Regions from separate parts of the Arthrobacter sp. 01L42 genome, predicted to be linked through region 2. Evidence: riboswitches for the same ligand, from Rfam matches in the RefSeq annotation. Region 2 holds a riboswitch; the other holds the start of a gene.
What was found. Region 2 has a riboswitch for glycine ahead of gcvP (aminomethyl-transferring glycine dehydrogenase). Riboswitches for the same ligand answer to the same signal wherever they lie in the genome.

Region 1: another riboswitch for glycine. It lies ahead of gcvP (aminomethyl-transferring glycine dehydrogenase); the one in region 2 lies ahead of gcvP (aminomethyl-transferring glycine dehydrogenase).

Annotation. Positions count from the first base shown of each region.
Region 1 is NZ_JBFTSL010000006.1:108,281-119,746, forward strand. It holds gene AC1DN2_RS06920 (L-serine ammonia-lyase) at 1-253, opposite strand, end outside; gene glyA (serine hydroxymethyltransferase) at 371-1,693, opposite strand; gene gcvH (glycine cleavage system protein GcvH) at 1,690-2,073, opposite strand; gene gcvT (glycine cleavage system aminomethyltransferase GcvT) at 2,131-3,267, opposite strand; gene gcvP (aminomethyl-transferring glycine dehydrogenase) at 3,277-6,123, opposite strand; glycine riboswitch at 6,176-6,283, opposite strand; glycine riboswitch at 6,285-6,382, opposite strand; gene AC1DN2_RS06945 (hypothetical protein) at 6,878-7,645, shown strand; partial or broken gene AC1DN2_RS06950 (SDR family oxidoreductase) at 7,780-8,310, opposite strand; gene AC1DN2_RS06955 (hypothetical protein) at 8,335-8,691, shown strand; gene AC1DN2_RS06960 (hypothetical protein) at 8,855-10,405, opposite strand.
Region 2 is NZ_JBFTSL010000026.1:1,143-15,420, forward strand. It holds partial or broken gene AC1DN2_RS19025 (L-serine ammonia-lyase) at 1-96, opposite strand, end outside; gene glyA (serine hydroxymethyltransferase) at 273-1,619, opposite strand; gene gcvH (glycine cleavage system protein GcvH) at 1,616-1,999, opposite strand; gene gcvT (glycine cleavage system aminomethyltransferase GcvT) at 2,521-3,669, opposite strand; gene gcvP (aminomethyl-transferring glycine dehydrogenase) at 3,682-6,603, opposite strand; glycine riboswitch at 6,643-6,757, opposite strand; glycine riboswitch at 6,759-6,857, opposite strand; gene AC1DN2_RS19050 (TetR/AcrR family transcriptional regulator) at 7,124-7,663, opposite strand; gene AC1DN2_RS19055 (MFS transporter) at 7,731-9,317, shown strand; gene AC1DN2_RS19060 (Dps family protein) at 9,487-9,966, opposite strand; gene AC1DN2_RS19065 (sigma-70 family RNA polymerase sigma factor) at 10,133-10,951, opposite strand; gene flgN (flagellar export chaperone FlgN) at 11,195-11,710, shown strand; gene AC1DN2_RS19075 (carbon storage regulator) at 11,725-11,973, opposite strand; gene AC1DN2_RS19080 (hypothetical protein) at 11,983-13,293, opposite strand; gene AC1DN2_RS19085 (flagellar biosynthesis protein FlhA) at 13,271-14,278, opposite strand, start outside.

The DNA of each region.
Region 1 (11,466 bases), on a different contig from region 2:
CGACCTCCTCGGGGAGGATCTGCTCGGGGTGGAAGCCCTCGAGTCCGAGCAGAATGGCGGTCATGGTGCCGTGGCCGTGGCCGGTCGCGGCGAGGGAGCCGTAGAGGTCCACCCGGAGCGACGCCGCCTCTGCCAGCTTGCCGAGGGGCTTGAGTTCTTCAGCAAACACGGCGGCGGCCCGCATGGGGCCAACGGTGTGGGAACTGGATGGCCCTATTCCGATGGAAAAGAGGTCGAAGACTCCAACTGCCATGATGCGTACCTTCCGCGGAGAAAGAGAATGATGGTCAATGACTAGAGGCGGGGCTCACCGCACCGGTCCCGGCCCCCCAATGACCCTGGACCGGTGCGATGATGCGCCCATTGAGCGCTAGGCGAGGTTAGCAACCGAGGGGTAGAGCGGGTGGGCGGCGGCGAGGGCCTGGACCCGGGTGCGGAGACCGGACAGGTCCGCGCCGGCGTCGGCGGTCAGGGCCTCGGCGATGATGTCGGCAACCTCGGCGAAGGCCGCCTCGCCGAAACCGCGGGTCGCCAGCGCCGGGGTGCCGATCCGCAGCCCGGAGGTGACCATCGGCGGACGCGGATCGAACGGCACGGCGTTGCGGTTGACCGTGATGTCGATCGCCGCCAGCCGGTCCTCGGCTTCCTGCCCGTTGAGCTCACACTCGCGCAGGTCCACCAGGACCAGGTGCACGTCGGTGCCGCCGGAGATCACGTTGATCCCCTGCGCGGTCACGTCGTCCTGGACCAGCCGCTCGGCGAGGATCCGGGCGCCGGCCAGGACACGCTCCTGGCGCTCCCTGAACTCCTCGGACCCGGCGATCTTGAACGCCACGGCTTTGCCGGCGATGACGTGCTCAAGCGGCCCGCCCTGCTGCCCGGGGAACACCGCCGAGTTGATCTTCTTGGCGATCTCGGCGTCGTTGGACAGGATGATGCCGCCGCGCGGACCGGCCAGGGTCTTGTGCGTCGTGGAGGTGGTGACGTGCGCGTGCGGGACCGGGGACGGGTGCAGACCGGCCGCGACGAGGCCGGCGAAGTGCGCCATGTCCACCATCAGGTAAGCGCCCACCGAGTCGGCGATCCGGCGGAACTCGGCGAAGTCCAGCTGCCGGGCGTACGCGGACCAGCCGGCCACGATCAGCGCCGGCTTGTGCTCCTGGGCCAGGGCCTCGACCTCGGCCATGTCGATCCGGTGGTCCTCCTCACGGACCTGGTACGGGATCACGTTGTAGAGCCGGCCGGAGAAGTTGATCCGCATGCCATGCGTCAGGTGCCCGCCGTGCGCCAGGTTCAGGCCCATGATGGTGTCGCCCGGACGGATCAGGGCGTGCATCACGGAGGCGTTGGCCTGCGCGCCGGAGTGCGGCTGCACGTTGGCGTACTCGGCGCCGAACAGGGCCTTGACCCGGTCGATCGCGAGCTGCTCCACAACGTCAACGTGCTCGCAGCCACCGTAATAGCGCTTGCCCGGGTAGCCCTCGGCATACTTGTTCGTCAACACCGAACCCTGCGCCTGCATCACAGCCTTGGCGGTGTGGTTCTCCGAGGCGATCATCTCCAAACCGTCACGCTGCCGGGTGAGTTCGGCGTCGATCTTCGCGGCGATCTCCGGATCCAGCACGGACAGCTCCGCGTCCAGGCTCGGAGAAACGACCTGCTCAAACGCGACGGTACCCGTCGCGGCGCTCACAGCTCGCCGCCGTTCTTGGACGCGTACTCTTCAGCCGACATCAGTGGGCCTTCTTCGGTCACGGCGACCTTGAACAGCCAGCCGGCCCCGTACGGATCGCTGTTGATCAGCGCCGGATCGGAAACGACGGCGTCATTGATCTCCACCACCTCGCCGGTGACCGGCGCGTAGAGGTCCGAGACGGACTTGGTCGACTCGACCTCGCCGCAGGTCTCCCCCGCGGTCACCGCGGAACCGACCTCGGGCAGGTCCACGTAGACGATGTCGCCCAGGGCGTCGGCGGCCACGGCCGAAATCCCAATTCCTGCAGGGCCAGATCCGTCGGCAGCAACCCACTCGTGTTCAGCGGAGTACTTCAGTTCGGCTACAACTTTGCTCATTTATCTCAATCCTTAAGTTCGTATGTGGTTTCGGCAGGCTCAGCCAGCGGCGGCCGGCTACTTTTGGCGCTTGTAGAACGGCAGTGCGACGACTTCGAAAGGCTCCGTCTTGCCGCGGAGGTCAATGTCCAGGGCTGTGCCCGGTGCGGCGTGTTCGATGTCGACGTAGGCCATCGCGACCGGGTAGCCGAGGGTGGGGCTGGGCTGTCCGGAGGTCACTTCGCCGACGACGTTGCCGTCCTTGAGGACCGGGTAGTGGCTGCGGGCGGCACGGCGTCCGAGGCCCTTGAGCCCGACGAGTTTGCGGCCGGTCGTGGAGCCTGCGCCGGCTGCCTTGAGCTCGCTCAGGGCGGCCTTGCCGACGAAGTCCGACTCCTTGGCGAGCGAGACGACCGGGCCCAGGCCTGCTGCGTATGGGTTGCCTTCGCGGGAGAGTTCGTTGCCATAGAGCGGCATGCCGGCTTCCAAACGCAGCGAGTCACGGCAGGCCAGGCCGGCCGGGATGAGCCCGTGGCTGGCACCGGTTTCCAGCAGTGCTTCCCAGAGACCTGCCGCATCCTCGTTCGAGATGTAGATCTCGAAGCCGTCCTCGCCGGTGTAACCGGTGCGGGCGAGGAGCAGATCTTGTCCGTTGATCTGAACCTCAACCGCAGCGTAGTACTTCAGCTCGGTGACCAGGACATGCTGCTCGGCCGGGACCAGCGTCAGCAGGATGGCTTCGGCGTTCGGGCCCTGGACGGCGATCAGCGAGATCTGGGCGGAAACGTCTTCCACCGTCACGTCGAACCCGCCTTCTTGGGCAGAACCGGCCCTTTCGGCCAGTGCCGCGGCCACGACCTTGGCGTTGCCTGCGTTGGGGACCACCAGGTACTTGTCCTCACCGCGGCGGTAGGAGATGAGGTCATCGATGATGCCGCCGTCTTCCTGGCAGATCAGCGAGTACTTCGCCTTGCCGACGGCCACGGCCGACAGCTTCCCGGCCAGGGCGTAGTCGAGGAACGCCGCGGCGTCCGGGCCGGTGACCCAGACTTCGCCCATGTGGGAGAGGTCGAACAGGCCCGCGGCGTTGCGGACGGCGTGGTGCTCGGCGAGTTCGGAGCTGTACTTCAGCGGCATCTGCCAGCCGCCGAAGTCCGTGAAGGAGGCGCCGGCCTTTTTGTGCTGCTCGTAGAGAGCGGTGTAGTTCTCACTCATCAGGGATCCTTAGTTTTCGAATTCGGAAAGCGGCGGGCAGGAGCAGACCAGGTTGCGGTCTCCGGCGGCGCCGTCGATGCGTCCGACCGGCGGGAAGTACTTGTCCTGCCTGAGTGTGTGGACGGGGAATGCGGCCTGCTCACGCGGGTACTCGCGGGTCCAGTCGGTGCTGACGACGGCGGCTGCCGTGTGGGGTGCGTTGCGCAGCGGGGAGTTCTCCACCGTGAAATCGCCGTTGGAGACCTGGTCGATCTCCTGGCGGATGGTGATCATCGCCTCGATGAAGCGATCGATCTCCGCAAGGTCCTCGGACTCGGTGGGCTCCACCATGAGGGTGCCCGCCACGGGGAAGGACAGCGTGGGGGCGTGGAAGCCGAAGTCGATGAGGCGCTTGGCCACGTCCTCAGCGGTGACGCCGGTCCTGGCCGTGAGTTCCCGCAAATCCAGGATGCACTCGTGCGCCACCAGGCCGCTCTCCCCCGTGTAGAGAACCGGGAAGTGCTCATCCAGCCGGGATGCGATGTAGTTCGCCGCGAGCAGCGCGGACTTGGTGGCCTCGGTGAGGCCCTGGCCGCCCATCAACTTCACGTACGCCCAGGAGATCGGCAGCACACCGGCGGATCCGTAACGCGAAGCGGAGATGGCAACTCCCTTTCCCGGTTCGACCTTGTTCGCGTCCCCTGGCATGAACGGCGCCAGGTGGGCTTTGGCCGCGACCGGGCCGACGCCCGGTCCGCCGCCGCCGTGCGGGATGCAGAAGGTCTTGTGCAGGTTCAGGTGCGAGACGTCACCGCCAAACTTGCCCGGCTGGGCCAGCCCGACGAGGGCGTTGAGGTTGGCGCCGTCGACGTAGACCTGCCCACCGGCCGCATGCACGGAGTCGCAGACCTCGCGGACGTCTGTGTCGTACACACCGTGGGTGGACGGGTAGGTGATCATGATGCAGGACAGCGCATCCTTGTGCAGCTCGATCTTGGCCGTCAGGTCCGCGTGGTCGATCGTGCCGTCCGAAGCCGTGGCCACGACCACGACCTTCATGCCGGCCAGCACGGCGGAGGCGGCGTTGGTGCCGTGCGCGGAGGCCGGGATCAGGCAGACGTTGCGCTGGGCCTCCCCGCGGGAGTGGTGGTAGCCGCGGATGGCCAGCAGGCCGGCGAGCTCGCCCTGGGAGCCGGCGTTCGGCTGGATGGAGACCTGGTCATAGCCCGTGATTTCGGCGAGGTCAGCTTCGAGGCCGCTGATGAGTTCCCGCCAGCCCTCGGTCTGGGAGTCCGGCGCGAACGGGTGGATGGAGGCGAACTCCGGCCAGGAGATGGCTTCCATCTCGGCCGTGGCGTTCAGCTTCATGGTGCAGGAGCCCAGCGGGATCATGGTGCGGTCCAGGGCGAGGTCGCGGTCCGAGAGCTTGCGGATGTAGCGCAGCAGCTGGGTTTCGGAGCGGTGCGTGTTGAACACCGGGTGCTGCAGGAAGTCGGAGGTGCGCAGCACCGTCTCGGGCAGTTCGAAGCCCTTGGCCTCCACCACCGGGCCGGCGCCAAAGGCGACGACGACCGCGGAGAGGACCTCCGGCGTCGTGGTTTCATCGACGGACACGCCAACTGTGTCCGCGTCGATGAGCCGCAGGTTGATGCCCCGGGCCTCGGCGGCGGCGATGACCTTGGCGGCCTTGCCGGGCACGCGGACCGTGAGGGTGTCGAAGAAGGAGTCGCTCACCAGTTCCCGGCCGACGATCTTCAGCGTGGCGGCAAGGGCGCGGGTGTTGTTGTGGACGGTCTGGGCGATCGCCTTCAGCCCGTCGGGGCCGTGGTAAACGGCGTAAAACGAGGACACGATGGCCAGCAGCGCCTGGGCGGTGCAGATGTTGGACGTGGCCTTCTCACGGCGGATGTGCTGCTCGCGGGTCTGCAGGGCCAGGCGGTAGGCCGGGACACCGGCGTTGTCCTTGGAGACGCCGACGATGCGGCCGGGGAGCGTGCGTTCCATGCCCTCGCGCACCGCCATGTACGCGGCGTGCGGGCCGCCGAAGAACAGCGGCACGCCCAGGCGCTGGGTGGATCCGACGGCGATGTCCGCGCCCTGCTCGCCCGGAGGGGTGATCAGGGTCAGGGCAAGCAGATCCGCCGCCACGGTGACCAGTGCGCCGCGTTCTTTGGCCTCCGCGATCACGCCGGACTGGTCCCACACCCGGCCGGAGACGCCCGGCTGCTGGAGGACGAGACCGTTGATGTCGCCGTCGGGCAGACCGGCGGAGAGGTCAGCGACCTGCACCTCGAAGCCCAGCGCCTCCGCTCGGCCCCTGACGATGGCAATGGTCTGCGGGAGGCAGTCGGCGTCGAGGACGGTCTTGGCCCCGGCAGCGGACTTGTTTTTGTTGGCGCGGCGCATGAGAAGCACGGCCTCGGCAACCGCGGTGGCCTCGTCCAGGAGGGACGCATTGGCGACCGGGAGCGCGGTGAGGTCCTGGACCATGGTCTGGAAGTTCAGCAGCGCCTCGAGCCGGCCCTGGGAGATCTCCGGCTGGTACGGGGTGTAGGCGGTGTACCAGGCGGGGGCTTCGAGGATGTTGCGGCGGATCACCGGCGGGGTGACGGTGTCGTAGTAGCCCTGGCCGATCATCTGCACGGCCGTCTTGTTCTTGTAGGCGAGCTTGCGCAGTTCGGCCAGCACCTGGACTTCGCTGAGGGCGCTGTCCAGGGTGAGGGGCTTTTCCTGGCGGATGGAATCGGGGACCGCGTTGTCAACGAGGCCATCAACGCTGTCGTAGCCGACGGCCTTGAGCATGGTGTCGATGTCGGCCTGGCGGCGGGCGCCGATGTGGCGGTCTGCGAAGGTGGACGGGGACGATTGAACCGTCATGAGAGGAACTCCATAATTCAGGTGGCATCAAGACGCCACGATGATTCGGGTTCCTCCCCGCTCTGTATTGGACCTGAGAGTTTCCGTTTTGCCCTGCTGATAGCAGCGCGCCACTTGCACCGTCGGTGAGCCCGGTTGCCCGGACTGCTTTCCAGAGTTGCCTTGCCGCGGCGGTACGTGGGCCTGAGAGATTCCTGGGGAGGATTTGCTCCTACGGCGCCTGCTGAACGTACCGGCAGGACTCTCCCGCCGCAGATCATAAGCTGTGCCACTGGTCGGTGACACAGCTCACAATTTATCCGGTTCCCGGGCAGGATGCAAAATTTATTTCAATTGAGTCGCTGTCCCGCGGACGACGGCGGGAGCTCTTCGCCGTCGTCCGCTTGCGTGGGTGAGGCGCATGAGGGCCGTGTCGTTGATCCGGAACACGCGGTCCCAGAGGTCGTCGTCCACCTCGTGGATCGGACCCAGGGGGTTAGTCCATTCGGTGCATTATTCTAAACGGGATACTTTACATTTTCATGCGCGTCCCTCCCAGAGCGCTCATACGCAAGGAGCCTCCGTGAGCCTTCCGGATCAAGCGATGGAACAGGCAGCTCCCAGCAGACCACCAAGCAGGACTCCCGCCGGGGATGCCGCTTGGGGGTGGCTGATCGGGATCCTCGCAGGATTGCTCGGCTTGGGCCCATGGCTGGTATCCGGCGCACAGCTCCCGTTGCAGAACTTGTGGGGCGCAGAGGTCGTTCCAGACCAGATGCCTGTGTCGTTACTGCCGCTAAGCCAGTACGAACTCACCACGATCGTAGCCCTCCTCACCGTAGGAGGTGCAGCGGCCGGACTCGCGGTGCGCATCTGGTCCCCCGCCCGACGGCGACTGGTGACGTGGTGCGCGGCAGCCGGCGTTCTTGTGGTCCAGTTCACGGCTGCCGTCCAGTCCTTCACAGTGCTCGACGGCGGCTTGGCGGGCGGAACAATGGCGAGCCTGTACTTCGCCGGGCTGCTCGCGGGCGTGACCGCATCCCTCGCTGCTGCCCTCGTGGCGCACCTGCTGCTCTGTTCAAGGACCCGGAGCCTGGCGGCATTGGGCGCCGGACTCGTGGCGGTGCCGTTCGCTTCGTGGACGGTGGAGTGGGTTGTCGGCTTCGTTGGGCACATCAACGTCCCCGTCGCAGTGCCGTCAATCGCTCTCTGGATTCCCGCCGTCCTCGTTGGTGGCGCCCTGGCATGGTGCGGCCTTCGTCCTGCGCGGCGGACCGCGGTGTGGGCCGTGAACCTTGCCCTGTTGTGGTTTGTTCCCGCCCTGTTCATCTCGGTCAACTACGTCCTGGGGACTCGTATCCTGGCTGGCGACCTGCAGGAGATGCTGTTGATGAGTCGGCAAATCCTGGCGGTAACGCTTGGACCCGCGGGCGGAGCACCTCCCAAAATCTTGCTGGCTCTGGTCATCGCGTTGGCAGGGCTGGGTGCCAAATCCATTGCCGCCCGCCGGTGGCCGGACGTGCCCACCTTCCCGTCCACGTAAAATCCGGGCTCACCCGCGATGTGTGGACGTGATTGCACCAGCGGATCCGATGGTGCAATCACGGATTTGATCCCGATCCAGCGGACGACGGCGGGACTTCCCGCCGTCGTCCGCTTGCGTGGGGTGCCGCTCCCCTACAGCGCGGACCAGCCGCCGTCGGAGGCGAGGATGGCGCCGTTGATGTTGGTGCCGTCGTCGCTGAGCAGGAAGGTGATGGACGCGGCGAGCTGCGCGGCGGTGGCGGGGGTGGGGACGGTGGCCTGCATCAGCGGGCCGAGGCGTTCGGCCGCGAGCTGGGATCCCCAGGTGGCCACGATGTTGGTGATGGTGGGGCCGGGGGCCACGGCGTTGAAGCGCAGGCCCTTCGGCCCGTACATCGCGGCCGAGTTCTTGGTCAGGCCCACGACGGCGTGCTTGGACGCGGTGTAGGCGGCGCCGGCGGCGGACCCGCGCAGGCCGGCCTCGGAGGCGACGTTGACCACGGAGCCGGTCCCGGCGTCCAGCATCAGCGGCACCACCGCGCGGGTCAGGCGCATGAGGGCGGTGACGTTGATCCGGAAGACGCGGTCCCAGGTGTCGTCGTCCACTTCGTAGATCGGGGCGAAGTTGTCCATGATGCCGGCCACGTTCGCCAAGGCGTCGATGCGTCCGCCGGCGGCCGCAAGCCCGTAGACGAGGCCTCCGGCCGGGTGCTGGAGTCAGCCCGCGCTGCCGGCGGGGCCGACAGCGACGTCCTGGCGGGCCTGCGCGAGGCTGCGGTCGCCGAGGTTTCTGTTCTGCCGGACCTGGCGGTCACGCGGGGCCGGCTCCGGCTGATCCCCGAACACCCCGAGCTGGCGAGCCGGAGCTACGAGTCCCTTGTGCCGCAGCGGGAGAGGACGCGGACGTACCTGGTTTCGGCCGGGGTGCGCGAGGATATCGCGGGGTATCTGTGCGCAGCGCTGATCGGCGCGACGTTCGAGGCCTGGATGCAGTGGGCCGCGGGGACGGACCCGGATCCGGTGCCGTATTTGGTGGCCGCGGTTGGTGTGCTGCGGGAGGCGTAGACGGCGAATCGGTGCAGCCGGTTCGACCAGGGCAAGCATCCAAGAAGTCTTTGCAACCGCCGATGATGGACCCGGCGTAATTTCGCAGCAGGACATTCATGTTGCTGAGCAGGAAATCTGGCGCCCACTATAGGAAGGCGCTCTAACTCTCAGCGGACCTGGGTTAGTCAATGCGTGCGTTGCCGGAGAACATACCAATTGCTTTCAGGTCATCGGCAAGCCAATTCAGGGCGATTTCACTCGACGCTCTATCGTGGTTGGTTTCTAGCAAAGAGCCAACGCTGGAGAAACGCACGAATGGCGACGATGCTCGGGCGGTCTGCATCCACTCGTTGAGCGCCTCGTTGCTGATTCCAATCTCTGGCTCGAAGCCCCACTCCTCTTGTTCGATCTCGAACCTCAGGGCACAGCGTCCTGTCCTCGACATCATCCAGTCATGCGGGGAATCCGTAGTGGCCTGTTTCATGAGTTTCGTGGGAAGCACCCGGAAGCTAACGGCGGGCGCCCCGTCCCAGCCGGTCCTGTGGCCAATTCTGAGCACCCCGACCACACTTATTGGTCGCTGGGAAAGTAGTGACAAGGCCCAATCGAACTTCCGAAATGTGTGAGAACACAATTCTTCGTAGGCTAGGCATGCTCTGCCATACAGCTCCACGGCGTATTCTAGAAGGCGCTCTTGGCTATAGACACCCCACACCCATCCGCTGTCTGGCGCCTGCACATCCGGTGTTGGGAGGGGCCTATGCAGAACGCCGCCCGGCTGTTGTCCTAGGTAGTCGCGCAACCACCTAGCCTCCAGGGCTGGGGCTCGGGGTGCCTGTATGACGATATCCGGGTCGTCCTTCAATAGCCCGTCGAGGAGCTGGATCAGTCCGCCGCACTCTATCGGTTTGTGGAAAACCGTGCGCTGATCAGCCCAAGCGCGGCAGAACTTGTAGGCGGCTTCGTCCGCCCACACCCCGGATGTACCGCCGAGGAGCGCGGACGTGCGCATTGTGGTCTCTAATTTCTCGTTGATGTCGGATCGCACGAAGTTCCAAGGCCAAGCTGCGTCGTGTCCGAATCTCTTCCAGGTCATGCCCGACCAACTGTCATCGTCCGCCCCGAAGAGTTGCACCGAAGTGGGCAAGGTAGTGGTTGAATCCGATTCTTGTGGTTCCCTGGACCATGAATAGGCGATGCCGTCCGCCTCGAGTCGAACGCCCAGCCTGAGGCCACCATGCTCTGGCGGGTTAACTGGGAGCACCTTTGAAGCCAGCGGTCCCAACGCATCCGCCCAGGAGCGGCCGGATTTGAGAAGGCGAGACTGTACTTCGATCAATGGCGGCGGCGCGGCGGCGGGACGGCTAATAGAGGAGACGCTTGCTTGATCCAGGAGCCACGAAGCAGCGCCTGGATTGCACATCATGGCACGGCTTAGAAATCTGTCCACGTTCGAATTCGATCCGGCGGCAATAACGATCGCGATGGCCCACCGCCATCGGCCAAAGGCCACCTGGTCGCGGAAAGCATCTTCTGCCCTAGCAGGATCGCTGATAAGGGCCTGAGCTGCGAACCATTGTTGGATAATGGCAAGACTGAACTGGCACCCTCCTTCAGAGTCCGCCGAAACAAGGCGTGATGCCTCCGCGACTGCACGTGTCGAGTAATCGAGAACGCGGCTTTCAGACGGATCGTTTGTCAGCCGGACGGCCAACTCAGTCAGATTGGCCACTATATGCTGCGATTCAATTCGCGTCCGCTCCTGCCCCCTCCGAAGGGCCTTCTCAACTATCTGGCTCAACAGGCCGGCAGCGCTAAGAGGCGCATCGCCGCCCGCTAGCGCCCTTCCCGCGGCGATGGCAAATAGCGGTCGGCGTACACTCTCCCTGAGGGGCCCCGGAAGCCGGTAGTAGCTATTGCGTGATTCCCCAGATGCGGCGTCAACGAGGCTGGCTGCATCCTCGTTCGTCAGAGGTGGGACAGGAACTTCCTCGCCATCGCGCATACCGACCACACCCGGACGTGTAGTTAGCAGGACTGATGAACGTGGGCTGCTAGCAAGAAATACGCGAGAATCGTTCAAAATGTTCTCGGCGGCCGAACTATCTGTCTCATCCAATCCATCGATAACAACCGCTAATCCTCGGGCGCCGGCCACTGTCTGACTACCCGCTTCTCTGTCGAAGACCGCAGTGAGATTGCCGTTGATGTCGCGAACGTGGAGCCACACCGGGATCGGAGCGTCCGGGTTATGGAGGCAGTCCTCGAATCGAGTTCTATGCCACTGCTCAGCCGCCTCTGACTTCCCAATGCCGAATGGACCAACGATGCAACGGATCTTCCCCCGAGGGACGTCAACTGTGGGAATACTCGCTGCATCCATAACGACGGAGATGGCGCTGTCTTCGACCCCCAATGCCGCGAGTCGATTGCTCCGTCGTGCCCGCGATCGCTTCCCCAGATAGGCAACGAGGTCAGCCCCGTCCAGGCGGCCCAAGCCGCCTCTGGTACTGGCTAGATTTGCGAGTTGCTGAGTAGTGGCTTGCATGCGCTCCCGACTCCAGAGCTCGCCAAAGCGGATTGAGTCCGCCTGAGAACATTGGGCCAGAGCCGACAGATACGTTTCCTGCACCAACTTCATCGCGGTGGAGGCATTATGCCGCCGATCGCGCCAGTCCCTGCTGGCCGCCTCTAGCCTGTCATCTAGGTCCAGGGCGAGCTCGGGTCCGGCCTGTTCAACGGGACGTTCCCAGACACTTGCGTCGAGCGACTTCAACCACGACCGGTAGGCCG
Region 2 (14,278 bases):
CTCGGCGAAAAGGGCGGCGGCCCGCATGGGCCCCACGGTGTGTGAGCTGGATGGCCCTATTCCGATGGAAAAGAGGTCGAAGACTCCAACAGCCATTGTCGGTTCCTAACTAGGTCTTGCTGTGGCCCGGCAGAGGGTCCTGCCGGAAGGCGCTGCGGGCGCTGGTTGGCGGCCGCATGCCGGATGCACGACGCCGGGCGGCGGCTTGTGGCGGCAACCCGGCGTCGTGATCTGTGTACTGCTGTTAGTTCTGTACTGCTGCTACTTCAGTCTTACGTCGCCTGGGCGAGGTTATCAACCGAGGGGTAGAGCGGATGGGCGGCTGCGAGGGCCCGGACCCGGGTGCGGAGACCGGAGAGGTCCGCGCCGGCGTCGGCGATCAGGGCCTCGGCGATGATGTCGGCAACCTCGGCGAAGGCCGCCTCGCCGAAGCCGCGGGTGGCCAGCGCCGGGGTGCCGATCCGCAGCCCGGAGGTGACCATCGGCGGGCGCGGATCGAACGGGACAGCGTTGCGGTTGACGGTGATGTCGATCGCCGCGAGGCGGTCCTCGGCTTCCTGCCCGTTCAGCTCACACTCGCGCAGGTCCACCAGGACCAGGTGCACGTCGGTGCCGCCGGAGATCACGTTGATGCCCTTGGCGGTGACGTCGTCCTGGACCAGGCGGTCGGCGAGGATCCGGGCGCCGGCCAGGACGCGTTCCTGGCGCTCCCTGAACTCTTCGGACGCGGCGATCTTGAACGCCACGGCTTTGCCGGCGATGACGTGCTCCAGCGGCCCGCCCTGCTGGCCGGGGAACACCGCGGAGTTGATCTTCTTGGCGATCTCGGCGTCGTTGGACAGGATGATGCCGCCGCGCGGACCGGCAAGGGTCTTGTGCGTGGTGGAGGTGGTGACGTGCGCGTGCGGGACCGGGGACGGGTGCAGCCCGGCCGCGACCAGCCCGGCGAAGTGCGCCATGTCCACCATCAGGTAGGCGCCCACCGAGTCGGCGATCCGGCGGAACTCGGCGAAGTCGAGCTGCCGGGCGTACGCGGACCAGCCGGCCACGATCAGCGCCGGCTTGTGCTCCAGGGCCAGGGCCTCGACCTCGGCCATGTCGATCCGGTGGTCCTCCTCACGGACCTGGTACGGAATGACGTTGTAGAGCCGGCCGGAGAAGTTGATCTTCATGCCGTGGGTCAGGTGCCCGCCGTGGGCCAGGTTCAGGCCCATGATGGTGTCCCCGGGACGGATCAGGGCGTGCATGACCGAGGCGTTGGCCTGGGCGCCGGAGTGCGGCTGCACGTTGGCGTACCCGGCGCCGAACAGGGCCTTGACGCGGTCGATCGCGAGCTGTTCGACGACGTCGACGTGCTCGCAGCCGCCGTAGTAGCGCTTGCCCGGGTAGCCTTCGGCGTACTTGTTGGTCAGCACGGAACCCTGGGCCTGCATCACGGCTTTGGCGGTGTGGTTCTCCGAGGCGATCATTTCCAGGCCGTCACGCTGGCGGGCCAGCTCGTCGTCGATCTTCGCCGCGATCTCCGGATCCAGGCTGGAGAGATCCGCGTCCAGGCTCGCGGAGATGACCTGCTCGAACGCCAACGTCTGTGTGCCCGCGGCCGCCGATGCGCCGCTCACAGCTCGCCACCGTTCTTGGACGCGTACTCCTGGGCCGAAAGCAGCGGGCCGTCGGACTCGGCGGCGACCTTGAACAGCCAGCCGGCGCCGTACGGGTCGCTGTTGATCAGCGCGGGGTCGTCGACGACGGCGGGGTTGATTTCGGTGACCTCGCCCGTGACCGGGGCGTACAGGTCCGAGACCGACTTGGTCGACTCGACCTCGCCGCAGGTCTCCCCCGCGGTCACGGCGGAGCCGACCTCCGGCAGGTCAACGTAGACGATGTCGCCGAGGGCATCCGTGGCGACGGCGGAGATGCCAATGGAAACAACGTTTCCGGCCTCGCGGGCAACCCACTCGTGCTCGTCGGAGTACTGCAGTTCAGGGGCAACTTTTGCCATGTGTTTTTCCTTTACGTTTGAAAAGTCGTGGGCCACAACAATTGTGGTGGGTTGGGTGGCGGATGAGGCAATTCCTCCGCGTGCTCGCTCGTCCCTCGCTTAGACGCACGCTTCCGGAATCCCCTCACCCGCCGCTATTCAGTTCAGTTTTTGGGGCCAGCCGTTTCCCCGGAAGAAACAGTGGCTTTTCGATATCTTCCAGAGCCGGGGTGCTCCGAGGCTTCAAGGGTGTCATCAAGCTCAACCCCCAATGATCGGGCTTGGGACAACCCAGAGCCGCGGCAGGCGGTACATCCCCCAGCACTTTTGGCTTTCGAAGGCGCCCCAAACGACGCTTGGAACTCGAGGTGAGTTGAACCCGAGGTGAGCTGCAGGGCCCCTTCGGGCCCGACATCCGGGAGCATGCGTCCAAGGGAGCGTTACGTCCGCTCAGCGGGCGTCTTCGCGACCGAGCATGCAGAGGATGCCGGGTCCGACGGGCTGACGCAACCACAGTCACGCAGCCCCCGGGACAGCTTCGGCTACTTTTGGCGCTTGTAGAAAGGCAGTGCGACAACTTCGAAGGGTTCGGCCTTGCCGCGGAGGTCGATGTCCAGTGCGGTGCCGGGCTCAGTGAATTCGACGTCGACATAGGCCATCGCGACCGGGTAGCCGAGGCTCGGGCTGGGCTGGCCGGAGGTGACTTCGCCGACGACGTTGCCGTCCTTGAGGACCGGGTAGTGGCCGCGGCCGGCCCGGCGCCCGAGGCCCTTGAGCCCGACGAGCTTGCGGCCCGTCGTGGCGCCGGCGCCGGTTTCCTTCTTGGCGGCCAAGGCGGCCTTGCCGATGAAGTCGCCTTCCTTGGACAGGGCGACGACGGGGCCCAGGCCGGCGGCGAACGGATCGCCCTCCAGGGAGAGCTCGTTGCCGTAAAGCGGCATGCCGGCCTCGAGACGGAGCGAATCGCGGGACGCGAGCCCGGCGGGGGTCAGCTCGCCGTCCTCTGCGATGGCGACGAGCGCCTGCCAGAGGGCGGCGGCGGCGTCGTTCGCGACAAAGATCTCGAAGCCGTCTTCGCCGGTGTAGCCGGTGCGGGCCAGCAGGAGGTCCTGGCTGGCTCCAGCGAACATGAACGGGACGTCCACGGCGGCGTAGTACTTCAGGCCGGTGACGAGCTCGTGCTGCGCGGCGGGGACCAGGCGCAGCAGGATCTCCTGGGCCTTGGGTCCCTGCACGGCGATCAGCGAGGTCTCAGCAGAGGCGTCCTGGACGGTGACGTCGAATCCGCCGTCCTTTCCGGAACCGACGCGCTCGGCCAGGGCCGCGGCGACGACCTTCGCGTTGCCCGCATTGGGGACCACAAGGAATTTCTGGTCGCCGCGGCGGTAGGTGATGAGGTCATCGATGATGCCGCCGTCCTCGTTGCAGATCAGCGAGTACTTGGCCTTGCCGATGGCCATCGCCGAGATCTTGCCGACCAGGGCGTAGTCCAGGAAGGCTGCGGCGTCGGGGCCGGTGACCCAGACTTCGCCCATGTGGGAGAGGTCGAACAGGCCCGCGGACTTGCGGACGGCGTGGTGCTCGGCTAGTTCCGAGCTGTACTTCAGCGGCATCTGCCAACCGCCGAAGTCCGTGAAGGAGGCGCCGAGCTTCTTGTGCTCTTCGTACAGAGCCGTGTAGTTCTCAGTCATCGTTGGCTGTCCCTAGTTGTCAGAGGCGGAGTTGGCGGAGTCGTCGGAGTGGACTGCTGTGTCTTCTTCGAAGGCCTCGAGGGGAGGGCACGAGCAGATCAGGTTGCGGTCCCCGGCTGCGCCGTCGATGCGGCCGACGGGCGGGAAGTACTTGTCCTGCTTGAGCGTGTGGACCGGGAAGACGGCCTGCTCACGCGGGTACTCGCGGGTCCAGTCGGTGCTGATCACGGCAGCGGCGGTGTGCGGGGCGTTGCGCAGCGGGCTGTGCTCCACGGTGAAATCGCCGTTGGCCACCTGGTCGATCTCGGCGCGGATGGCGACCATGGCCGTGATGAAGCGGTCGATCTCGCCCAGGTCCTCGGATTCGGTGGGCTCCACCATCAGGGTGCCGGCCACCGGGAACGCCAGGGTGGGGGCGTGGAAGCCGTAGTCGATCAGGCGCTTGGCCACGTCCTCGGCGGTCACGCCGGTCTTGGCCGTGAGTTCGCGCAGGTCCAGGATGCACTCGTGGGCCACCAGGCCGCCTTCGCCGGTGTAGAGCACCGGGAAGGAGTCGTTGAGGCGGGCCGCGATGTAGTTCGCCGCGAGCAGCGCGGACTTGGTCGCCTCGGTGAGGCCGCGGCCGCCCATCAGCTTCACGTAGGCCCAGGAGATCGGCAGCACGCCGGCCGAGCCGTAGCGGGAGGCGGAGATCGGGGTGCCGTCGGCGCCGTTGGCGGGATCAGCAGCGTTGCCCGGCATGAACGGGGCCAGGTGCGCCTTGGCCGCGACCGGGCCGACGCCCGGTCCGCCGCCGCCGTGCGGGATGCAGAAGGTCTTGTGCAGGTTCAGGTGCGAGACGTCGCCGCCGAACATGCCGGGCTGGGCCAGCCCGACCAGGGCGTTGAGGTTGGCGCCGTCGATGTAGACCTGGCCGCCGGCGGCGTGGACCGCGTCGCATACCTCGCGGACATCGGCGTCGTACACCCCGTGCGTGGACGGGTAGGTGATCATGATGCAGGACAGCGCGTCCTTGTGCAGCTCGATCTTGGCGGTCAGGTCCGCGTGGTCGATCGTGCCGTCCGAAGCCGTGGCCACGACCACGACCTTCATGCCGGCCAGCACGGCGGAGGCGGCGTTGGTGCCGTGCGCGGAGGCCGGGATCAGGCAGACGTTGCGCTGGGCCTCCCCGCGGGAGAGGTGGTAGCCGCGGATCGCCAGCAGCCCGGCGAGCTCGCCCTGGGAACCGGCGTTGGGCTGGATGGAGACCTGGTCGTAGCCGGTGATCTCGGTCAGCTGGCCTTCGAGGTCCTCGATCAGTTCACGCCAGCCGGCGGTCTGGGATTCCGGGGCGAACGGGTGGATGGAGGCGAACTCCGGCCAGGAGATGGCTTCCATCTCGGCGGTGGCGTTCAGCTTCATGGTGCACGAGCCCAGCGGGATCATGGTCCGGTCCAGGGCAAGGTCGCGGTCCGAGAGGCGACGGATGTAGCGCAGCAACTGGGTCTCGGAACGGTGCGTGTTGAACACCGGGTGCTGCAGGTAGTCGGAGGTGCGCTCGACGGCGGGGTCCAGGCCGAACGCAGTGTCCGTGCCTGCAGCCGCGGCAGTCACGGACGCGCCGAACGCGGCTATGACGTCGGCGACGACGGCAACCGTCGTGGCCTCGTCGGCGGAGATGCCGACGGTGTCGGCGTCGATGGCGCGCAGGTTGACGCCCTTGGCGTCGGCTGCCGCGATGATCTCAGCTGCCCGGCCCGGCACGGAGACGGTGATGGTGTCGAAGAAGGAGGTGTGCAGCACATCCAGGCCGGCGGCCTTCAGGGAGGCGGCGATGGTCTTCGCGTGGACGTGGACCGACTGGGCGATTGCCTTCAGCCCGTCCGGGCCGTGGTAGACGGCGTAGAAGGAAGCCACGATGGCCAGCAGGGCCTGGGCGGTGCAGATGTTGGAGGTGGCTTTCTCGCGGCGGATATGCTGCTCGCGGGTCTGCAGGGCCAGGCGGTAGGCGGGAACGCCGGCGTTGTCCTTGGAGACACCCACGAGGCGGCCGGGCATGGAGCGCTCGAGCCCCTTCTGGACGGCCATGTAGGCAGCGTGCGGTCCGCCGAAGAACAGCGGCACGCCGAAGCGCTGGGCGGATCCGACGGCGATGTCAGCGCCCTGCTCGCCCGGGGACGTGATCAGGGTCAGGGAGAGGAGATCTGCCGCGACGGTGACGAGGGCGCCGCGTTCCTTGGCGTCGGCGATCACGGCGGTGTGGTCGAACACGCGGCCGGAGACGCCCGGCTGCTGCAGGACGACGCCGTTGATGACGCCGTCGGGCAGGCCCTTGGAGAGGTCGGCGACCTCGACCTCGAAGCCCAGCGCCTCCGCTCGGCCCTTGACGATCGCGATGGTCTGGGGCAGGCAGTCGGCGTCGAGGACGGTCTTGCCGTCGTGCGCCGTCTTGTTCTTATTCGCGCGGCGCATCATCAGCACGGCCTCGGCCACGGCGGTGGCTTCATCCAGCAGGGAGGCGTTGGCGATCGGCAGGCCGACGAGGTCCTGGACCATGGTCTGGAAGTTCAGCAGCGCCTCGAGCCGGCCCTGCGAGATCTCCGGCTGGTAGGGCGTGTACGCGGTGTACCAGGCCGGGGCTTCGAGGATGTTGCGGCGGATCACCGGCGGGGTGAGCGTGTCGTAGTAGCCCTGCCCGATCATCTGCACGGCGGTTTTGTTCTTCGACGCCAGCTTGCGCAGCTCGGCGAGGACTTCGACCTCGCTCAGGGCCGCGGCGAGCGCGAGGTCGGCGTCCTGGCGGATGTCCTTCGGAACGGCGGTGTCCACCAGGGCGTCGACGGTGTCGTAGCCGACAGCCTTCAGCATGGCGTCGACGTCGGCCTGGCGGCGCGCGCCGATATGCCGGTCAACGAAGGACGTGGAGGCTGGGGTAACAGTCACAAGGAACTCCATAACTCAGGCGGCGCAGGGTACGCCACATTGATTCGGGTTCCTCCCCGCTCTGTATTGGACCTGAGAGTTTCCGCGCAGCCCGCGTTTCAGGGCTCCGCTTGCACCGTCGGTGAGCACAGCATGTCCGGGACACGCCTGCTACTTTCCAGAGATGCCTTGCCGCGGCGGTACATGGGCCTGAGAGATTCCTGGGGAGGGTTTGCTCCTACGGCGCCTGCTTGTACCTACTTGCAGGACTCTCCCGCCGCAGATCAAAGGCGTATTTAATTGGGTGTTCAATCGGGGGTGACAACAGTCACAGCTCTCATTGTCCTATGCCGAGCGCGCGTCCGCAAACTCCCTCCCGGCGGCGGACCCAGGTTACGGGCCACGAGCCACCCGGCGGCCAATCCGGCGGCGCGATTTCGCCGGAAACGCCCGGAGTCGCCGCAACTTTCCGGCGTACTCGAACGCTTCCGGCGAATTCGGCGGGGAGTAAGGGGGGGTCGGCGGGGAGTAGGGGTGGGTGTGGGTGTGGGCTTCAGCCGCGCAGGCGCTCGACGGCGGCCAGGAGGCTCTGGACGTCCGCCTCGACTTCCGGCGGCGGCCCGCCGGGACCCCGCGCCAGCATGGCGTTGAAGTACAGCCCGTCCCCCATGCACAGGACGGCCTTCGCCATGGCGGGCCCGACGTCGGCCGCCAGCAGTTCCAGCCAGCTCGCCTGGCCGGCGGCGAAGCGGCGGAGGGTTTCCCCGTGCGCCACCTCGGCGAGCCGCGTAGCCGCCACGAAGACCCGGTCCATGGGCGTGTCCGCCCACACCGAGGACTTGATGAAGTACGCCGCCGCCCCTTCCGGGGCTGCCGCCATGGCCGCAACATCCGCAGCCAGAAGCCGGTCCAGCCGTTCCAGCAGGACCGCGATCATGGCCTCTTTGGTCGGGAAATGGTAGAGCAGGCCGCCCTTGGAGACGCCGGCCCGGCGCGCGACGGCGTCCAGCGTCGCGGCGCGTTCACCGACTTCGATGAGCAGGGATTCGAAGGCATCGAGGACGGCCTCGCGGGCGACGGGTTTCCTGGGCATGCCTCCCATCATGCCTGTCCGCGCGCGCATTTCTTAACTGTACCGTCCAGACGGTACAGTTATTCTCATGAGCATTTCATCGATCACCGTAGCCACCAGCACTCCTGCGGCCACCGGGCCCCGGGCACCGTGGCGTGACTGGGTGGCGCTGGCCCTGCTGATGTTCCCCGTCCTGCTCGTGGCCGTGGACAACACCGCGCTCACGTTCGCCCTGCCGGCCATCGCCAGCAGCCTGACCGCCTCCGGCGTCGAACTGCTCTGGATCGTCGACGCCTACCCCCTGGTCCTGGCCGGACTCCTGGTCGCGATGGGTTCCCTGGGCGACAGGATCGGCCGGCGCCGGCTGCTGTTCGTGGGCAGCGCAGGCTTTGCCGCGGTGTCCGCCGTGACGGCGTTCGCGCCGAGTGCGGAATGGCTGATCGCCGGCCGCGCCGGGCTTGGCCTGTTCGGCGCCATGCTGATGCCATCCACGCTGTCGCTGATCCGGAACATCTTTCCGCAGCCCAACCGGCGCAGGCTGGCGGTGGCAATCTGGGCCGCCGGCTTCTCCGGCGGCGCCGCCCTCGGCCCGATTGTCGGCGGCTGGCTGGTGGAACACTTCTGGTGGGGCGCCGTCCTGCTGGTCGCGGTGCCGATCATCCTGCCGCTGCTGCTGCTCGGGCCGGCCCTGATCCCGGAATCCCGCGATCCGAAGCCGGGCCGGGTGGACGTGCCCAGCATTGCCCTGTCCCTGCTGGTCATGGTGCCGGTGGTCTACGGGATCAAAGCCCTTGCCACCCACGGGCCGGCTCCCGAGGCCTTCGCGAGCATCGGAACCGGCCTGCTCATGGGCTATGTGTTCATCCGGCGGCAACGCGCGCTTGCCCGTATCCACAGGACAGACCACAGCACCGCGCCGATGCTCGACGTCAGCCTGTTTGGCAACCGGATCTTCAGTACGGCCATTGTGGCCAACGTCCTGGCACTGTTCTCCTTCAACGGCTTCATTCTCTTCCTGGCCCAGCACCTGCAGCTGCTGGAGGGCCAGTCCCCCTCGGCCTCCGGCGTCGCCATGGTCCCGGCCCTCATCGCCACGGTTGTAGCGGGGCTGCTCGTGGTCCCGCTGGTGCGCAAGGTGCGGCCCGGCTTTGTGGTGGCCGGCGGCCTGCTGCTGAGCGCGGCGGGCTATTTCGTGGTGGCATTCGGCGACCACAGCCAGGGCCCGTCGCTGCTCCTTGCCGCCCTGCTGGTGCTCTGCCTGGGGGTGGGGGCCGCGGAGACGATCTCCAATGACCTGATCCTGGGCGCGGCGCCCGCCGATAAGGCAGGGGCAGCCGCCGCTATCTCCGAGACCGGCTACGAAGTGGGGTCCCTGCTGGGTACGGCGATTCTCGGCTCAATCCTGACGGCCTCCTACCAGGGCAATCTCCGGCTTCCCGCGGGCGTGTCCGAACTCGCCCCGGCGGCGGCCACCAGCCAGGCCGGTGAAACCCTGGCCGGCGCTGTGGATCTGGCCCGGATGCTTCCGGCGCCCCTGGCCGAGGCGGTGACGGCGGCCGCGCGCACCGCCTTCGACTCGGGCGTGCACGTCACTGCGTCCATTGCACTGGTCCTGATGTCCGGGGCCTGCGTCCTGGCCGCCGTCGTCCTGCGGTCGGTGCCGAAGGCCCAATAGGGCTCAGCGGCCGCCGTCAGCGTCACGCCGCCGTCAGCGTCACGCCGTCGTCAGCAGCAGTCGTCAGCACCCAGGGGGGTCCAGCCCTTAAACAGCAGCGTCCGGCGCCGGGAGGATACCCGGCGCCGGACGCTGCTGTTTTTTTGGGGGGGCTGGTGGGAGCCAGTTCCTACTTGCTGTCCGGGGTGGTCACGCTGGCAGTGGCCCGCATGGTCTCGGCATTCACCATCCAGGCGTACTGCTCAAACTTGGCGATGAACTCGTGCAGCAGATCCGCGGTGGTGGGATCTTCCTCGTCCACTTCGTCATGGACCTTGCGCATGGTGCCGACGGCCGCCTCAAGCGCGGCGACAATCCGCTCGATGGCGTCCTTCGTGTTGATCAGGCCCTTCGGGAACTCGGCCAGTGCGGTGGACTTGGAAACCGTGGAGCTTCGGCCGTCCGGGAGGGCGTGGAGGGCACGCATGCGCTCGGCAAGGTCATCCGCGAATCCCCGGGCGGCGTCGATGATTTCATCCAGCTGGAGGTGAAGGTCCCTGAAGTTGGTCCCGACGATGTTCCAGTGTGCCTGCTTGCCCTGAACGTGGAGTTCGATCAGGTCCACCAGTACTGCCTGCAGGTTGGTCGTCAATGTTGGTGATGCTTTCATGAATCCTCCTCGATAGAACCGGTGCCGTGCGGGCCGCGCATGCCATTGCTGGCACCCCGGCCGATGCTTCCGACGCTACCGCAGCGCGGCGCCGGGCCGCGACGCTTCTGGGAGGAATTTCTCGGTCAGCTTACTAAGTCGGCTTACTAACCGTTTTGGGGGCGGTTTAGACGGCCTCGTTGAGGATGGGCCCACGCGGGAACACGGCCCGTGTGATGCCGCCGGAGGTGGATTCGGACAGCTGGGTGAGGTAGTCGTTGCGCCGCCTCGGGGTAATCCTGGACTGGGGCTGGAACGGCTGCTCGGGGTCGTCGGCGTAGTGGGCGCTCAGGCCGTCGCGCATGAGCCGGATGGCTTCCGAACGCTGCTGGGACACCGCTGCGTGCGTGGACCCGAGTTCCGCGGCCAGGTCTTTGACCGTGCGGTCTCCGAAATAGATCTCCTCCACCACGTAGCGCATCCGTTCCGGAAGGGATTTCACGGCGGCCCGAAGGTACTGGAGCCGTTCGTCCGCGAGCACGGAGTGTTCCGGGGTGAGGGTTTCGGCGGCCAGGGTGTCCACCACGGCCTCGTCGAGGGGCGTCAATGTGCGCGAGGCATCCGCGAGCGCGGCCTCCACAACGCTCTGCTGGACGCCCAGGGCAGAGGCGATCTCGTCCACTGTGGGGGTGCGGCCCAGGGCGGACGCCAGGGTTTCCTGCACGGACATGGTTTCCTTGATCCGGCGGCGGGCGGATCGGGTGGCCCAGTCGCTGGCCCGCATCTCGTCTGCGAAGGCGCCAAGGATACGCCGGCGCGCGAAAGCGCCGAACGGCACCCCGAGGCCTGGATCGAACGAATCGGCCGAGGTAATCAAGGCAATAGCGCCGGCTGACGCCAAGTCATCGCGAGAAAGGTGTGACGCCTTCGAGCACAAATCTGAGACGAGATACCCCACCAGCGGAAGGTGCTGCGTGACCATCTCGTTGCGTTCCACGCGATTCAATACTGTGTCCCCCCATGAGACCGGATCCGAAGGGTCCTCGACCCTTAAAACGCCGAGAGCCGCACCCAAAACCGACCGGTGCTCCCCCCATTGGAGTCAGCGTTCGCAAGTAGGGCGCAGCACCCATGGAGGAAACCTATCACCTGTTCCAAGATCTGCGTGTACCCTCAGGGAAAAGCTGTGTGAAAAATGCGGTGACCGCCCCGAAGCTGTGATTCACGGGGCGGAAAGAGAATGGGGCACATGAGCGCAAGTGATCTCTCCGCGGCACTGTGGCAGGAGCGGCGGCAGCTGGAGCTACTCCTCTTCAGGCTGGAAACGCAGCGCCTGCACGTCGTGGCCGGGAATCTGGAATGGCTGAGCTTCATGGCCTCCGAGATTGAAACCGTGCTGGACCGCCTGCGCTTCGAAGCCCTGGCCCGGAGCGTCGAGTCTGCTGCCGTGGCGGCCCAATGGGGCCTGCCGGCACAGACCACGCTCGTCGAACTGATTGCGGCCGCTCCCGCCGGGCCCTGGCCCGAGATCCTGCGCGAGCATCTGGACGCCCTGCACGCACTCCTGGCCCGGCTGGGCGAGGCTTCCCGCGTGAATGAGGACGCGCTGCGGAGCCTCCCGATGCCGGGACGCGCCGGCCCGGCGGGCACGGCCGGGCTTCTGGACCAGCTGACCATGGGAGGAAACCTGGAGCGGTCCCTCGCCGTGCTCCGGCGTTCAGCCCAGCCGCTCCTGGCCCAGTATCTCGGCGGGGACCATGTCTGATCCGGTGCGGGTCCTCAGCCGTCGGCGGGAGTGGCGCGCGGCGGCATGAGGCCGCGCAGCGCTTCCTCGGCGTCCGGGCCCGCTTCCGCCGCCGCGAGGTTCGCCGCCGCTATGGCTTCGATGACTTCCCGGCGCTGGATCGGCACACCGCGGGGCGCCTCAATGCCTATCCGAACACCGTCGCCGCGGCCTTCCAGAACAGTGATGACGATGCCGTCGCCGATCATGATCTGTTCGCCCGGCTTGCGTGTAAGTACCAGCATCCTCTCAATCTACCCTTCAGTCCGGGGAGCATCGTACGATTCCCGCCGGTTCTGCCATGTCGGTTCGGGCCCGGCGGGGCGCCCGTCGATCCAGCCGACGGGCAGTCCCAGGCCATTGACGCTTTCAGGCGACCCGGTCTCCGAGGCGCCGACCACCGCCACCGCGGTCACGTTGAGCTGGGCGGACAGCACGCCGACCCAGCGCGCCGTGTCCTCGTGCTTGCGTCCGGCATCGACCACAACCCAGACCTGGTCGGCGGAGAGCGCCGCCACGGACGGCACCCGGGCCAGGGCGTTGCGGGCTTTGCCCAGTCCGAACGCCACCAGGACGGTGCGCTCCGTCACCACGGCATGGGCGCGCGCGGCCGTGGCACTTTGGCGTCCGTCGACGTGCAGGTGGCCATAGGCGGAGAGCTCACCGGCGGTGCGCACATCGGCACCTCCGGAGGCCATGGACATGGCCAGGGCGGTATCCATCGCGTCCTCCCCCAGCCCGATCAGGAGCACGAGATCGCCGACGCCGGTCAGCGGACCCGGAGCCGGGGCACCCGCAGCGTTGCCCGGCGCGACGGCGGCCGGGTGCGCGGGGCTCCCGACGGCGGACGGGTGCGCGGGGCTCCCGACGGCGGACGGGTGCACGACGGCGCCGGCAACGGCCGCCGCCGGGTGCGCGGGGCTCCCGACGTCGGCGGCGGGCGCTGCGGCGGGCGGATCTGTGGGGGTCCGGAGCCCGGTACCGAGCTGTTCCAGCAGCTCGGCGAAGTCCCGCGATTCGGTGGACACACCGGCAGGAGCGGGCCGGTGCAGGCTCAGCTCGGCGGCGTCCGCCTCCTCCAGGAGTGCGGCGATGGCGGCGCCCTGCAGGTGATGGGTCGGGGCGGCGGGCCGTGCCGGCCCTCCGGCCGGGCCCGCCTGCGCTGCGGTCCGGGCCGCCGGCGGGGCCGGTGCTGCCGCCGCGGCTCCGGCGTCGTACTTCCCGGCGGGGGTCCCGGCGCCCGGAACGGTGCCCGGAACAGTGCCCGGAACAGTGCCCGCGGAAGCCGCCCCGGCGGCGGTCTCCCCGGCGGGACCACCAGTCGCCGGGCCGGAGTCGGCCCCGGCCAGGATGTCGGCGTCAGGCACTACCTCGCCGGTGACGACCTCGTGTTTGGACTGGAGCTCGATCATGGCCTCGTAGCGGTCCTGGGCGAAGAGGCCGGCGATTCCGGGGCTGCTGACGCGTTCGGCGGACACGATCCGGGCCGCCGGACCGTACAGCTGTTCCGCCTTGCGGCGGATTTCCTCGAGCGAGGCTCCCTTAAGCCGATAGCGGTTCGGCATGGCGCACCACTCCTACTGTTTCGATCCGGACGTTGGCGGAGGTCACCTCGCGGTAGGACAACACGGGCACGGATCCCGGCTGCGCCCCGACGAGGCGGTAGATGGCGGGCCGGAGCGCGGGTGCACAGACAAGCACGGCCTGGCGGTTGGCGGCGGCCGCGGCGTCGACGGCGGACCGCACCGAGCGCAGGACGGCGTCGAGCCGTTCCTGCCCCATGACGATCTGGCTGCCGCCCTCCGCGGGCCGCATGTCCTCGAGCATGTGTTGTTCCAGGACGGGGTCGATCATGATGACGTTGAGCACCTCGCCGTCCATGAACTTGGCCGTGAGGGCGGGGCCCAGGGCCTGCCGGGCGGCTTCCACAAGCGATTCCGGATCCGTGGAAATCTTGGCGCGGAGCGTGAGGGCCTCATAGATCCGGGCGAGGTCGTTGATGGGCACCTGCTCATCCAGCAGGCCCTGGAGGACGCGCTGCAGCTCGGCGAGGGAGAGCAGGGCCGGGGTCAGTTCGTCGACGGCGGAGGGGCTCTGCTTGCGCACGCCCTCGGTCAGCACCCGGACATCCTCGCGGGACAGCAGCCGGGCAGCGTTCGCCGCGACGATCGAGGACAGGTGGGTGACCAGGACGGAGACCCGGTCGATCACTGTGGCACCTGTCATCTCGGCGTTGTGGCGCATCTCCCCCGGAATCCATTTCCCGGCGAGCCCAAATACGGGTTCGATCATCGCCGGGCCCGGGAGCGAGTCCAGGTTCTCGCCCAGGGCGAGCATCTGGCCGCTGGGGGCCGTGCCGCGGCCGGCTTCCACGCCGGCAATCCGGATGGCGTAGGTCGCCGGCGGCAGGTCCACACTGTCCCGGGTGCGCACCGGCGGGATGACCAGGCCCAGTTCCATGGCGATCTTGTGCCGCAGGGACCGGACCCGGGCCAGGAGGTCATCGGAGGCGCCGGAGACCATATCCACGAGGTCAGGTGCGAGCAGGAT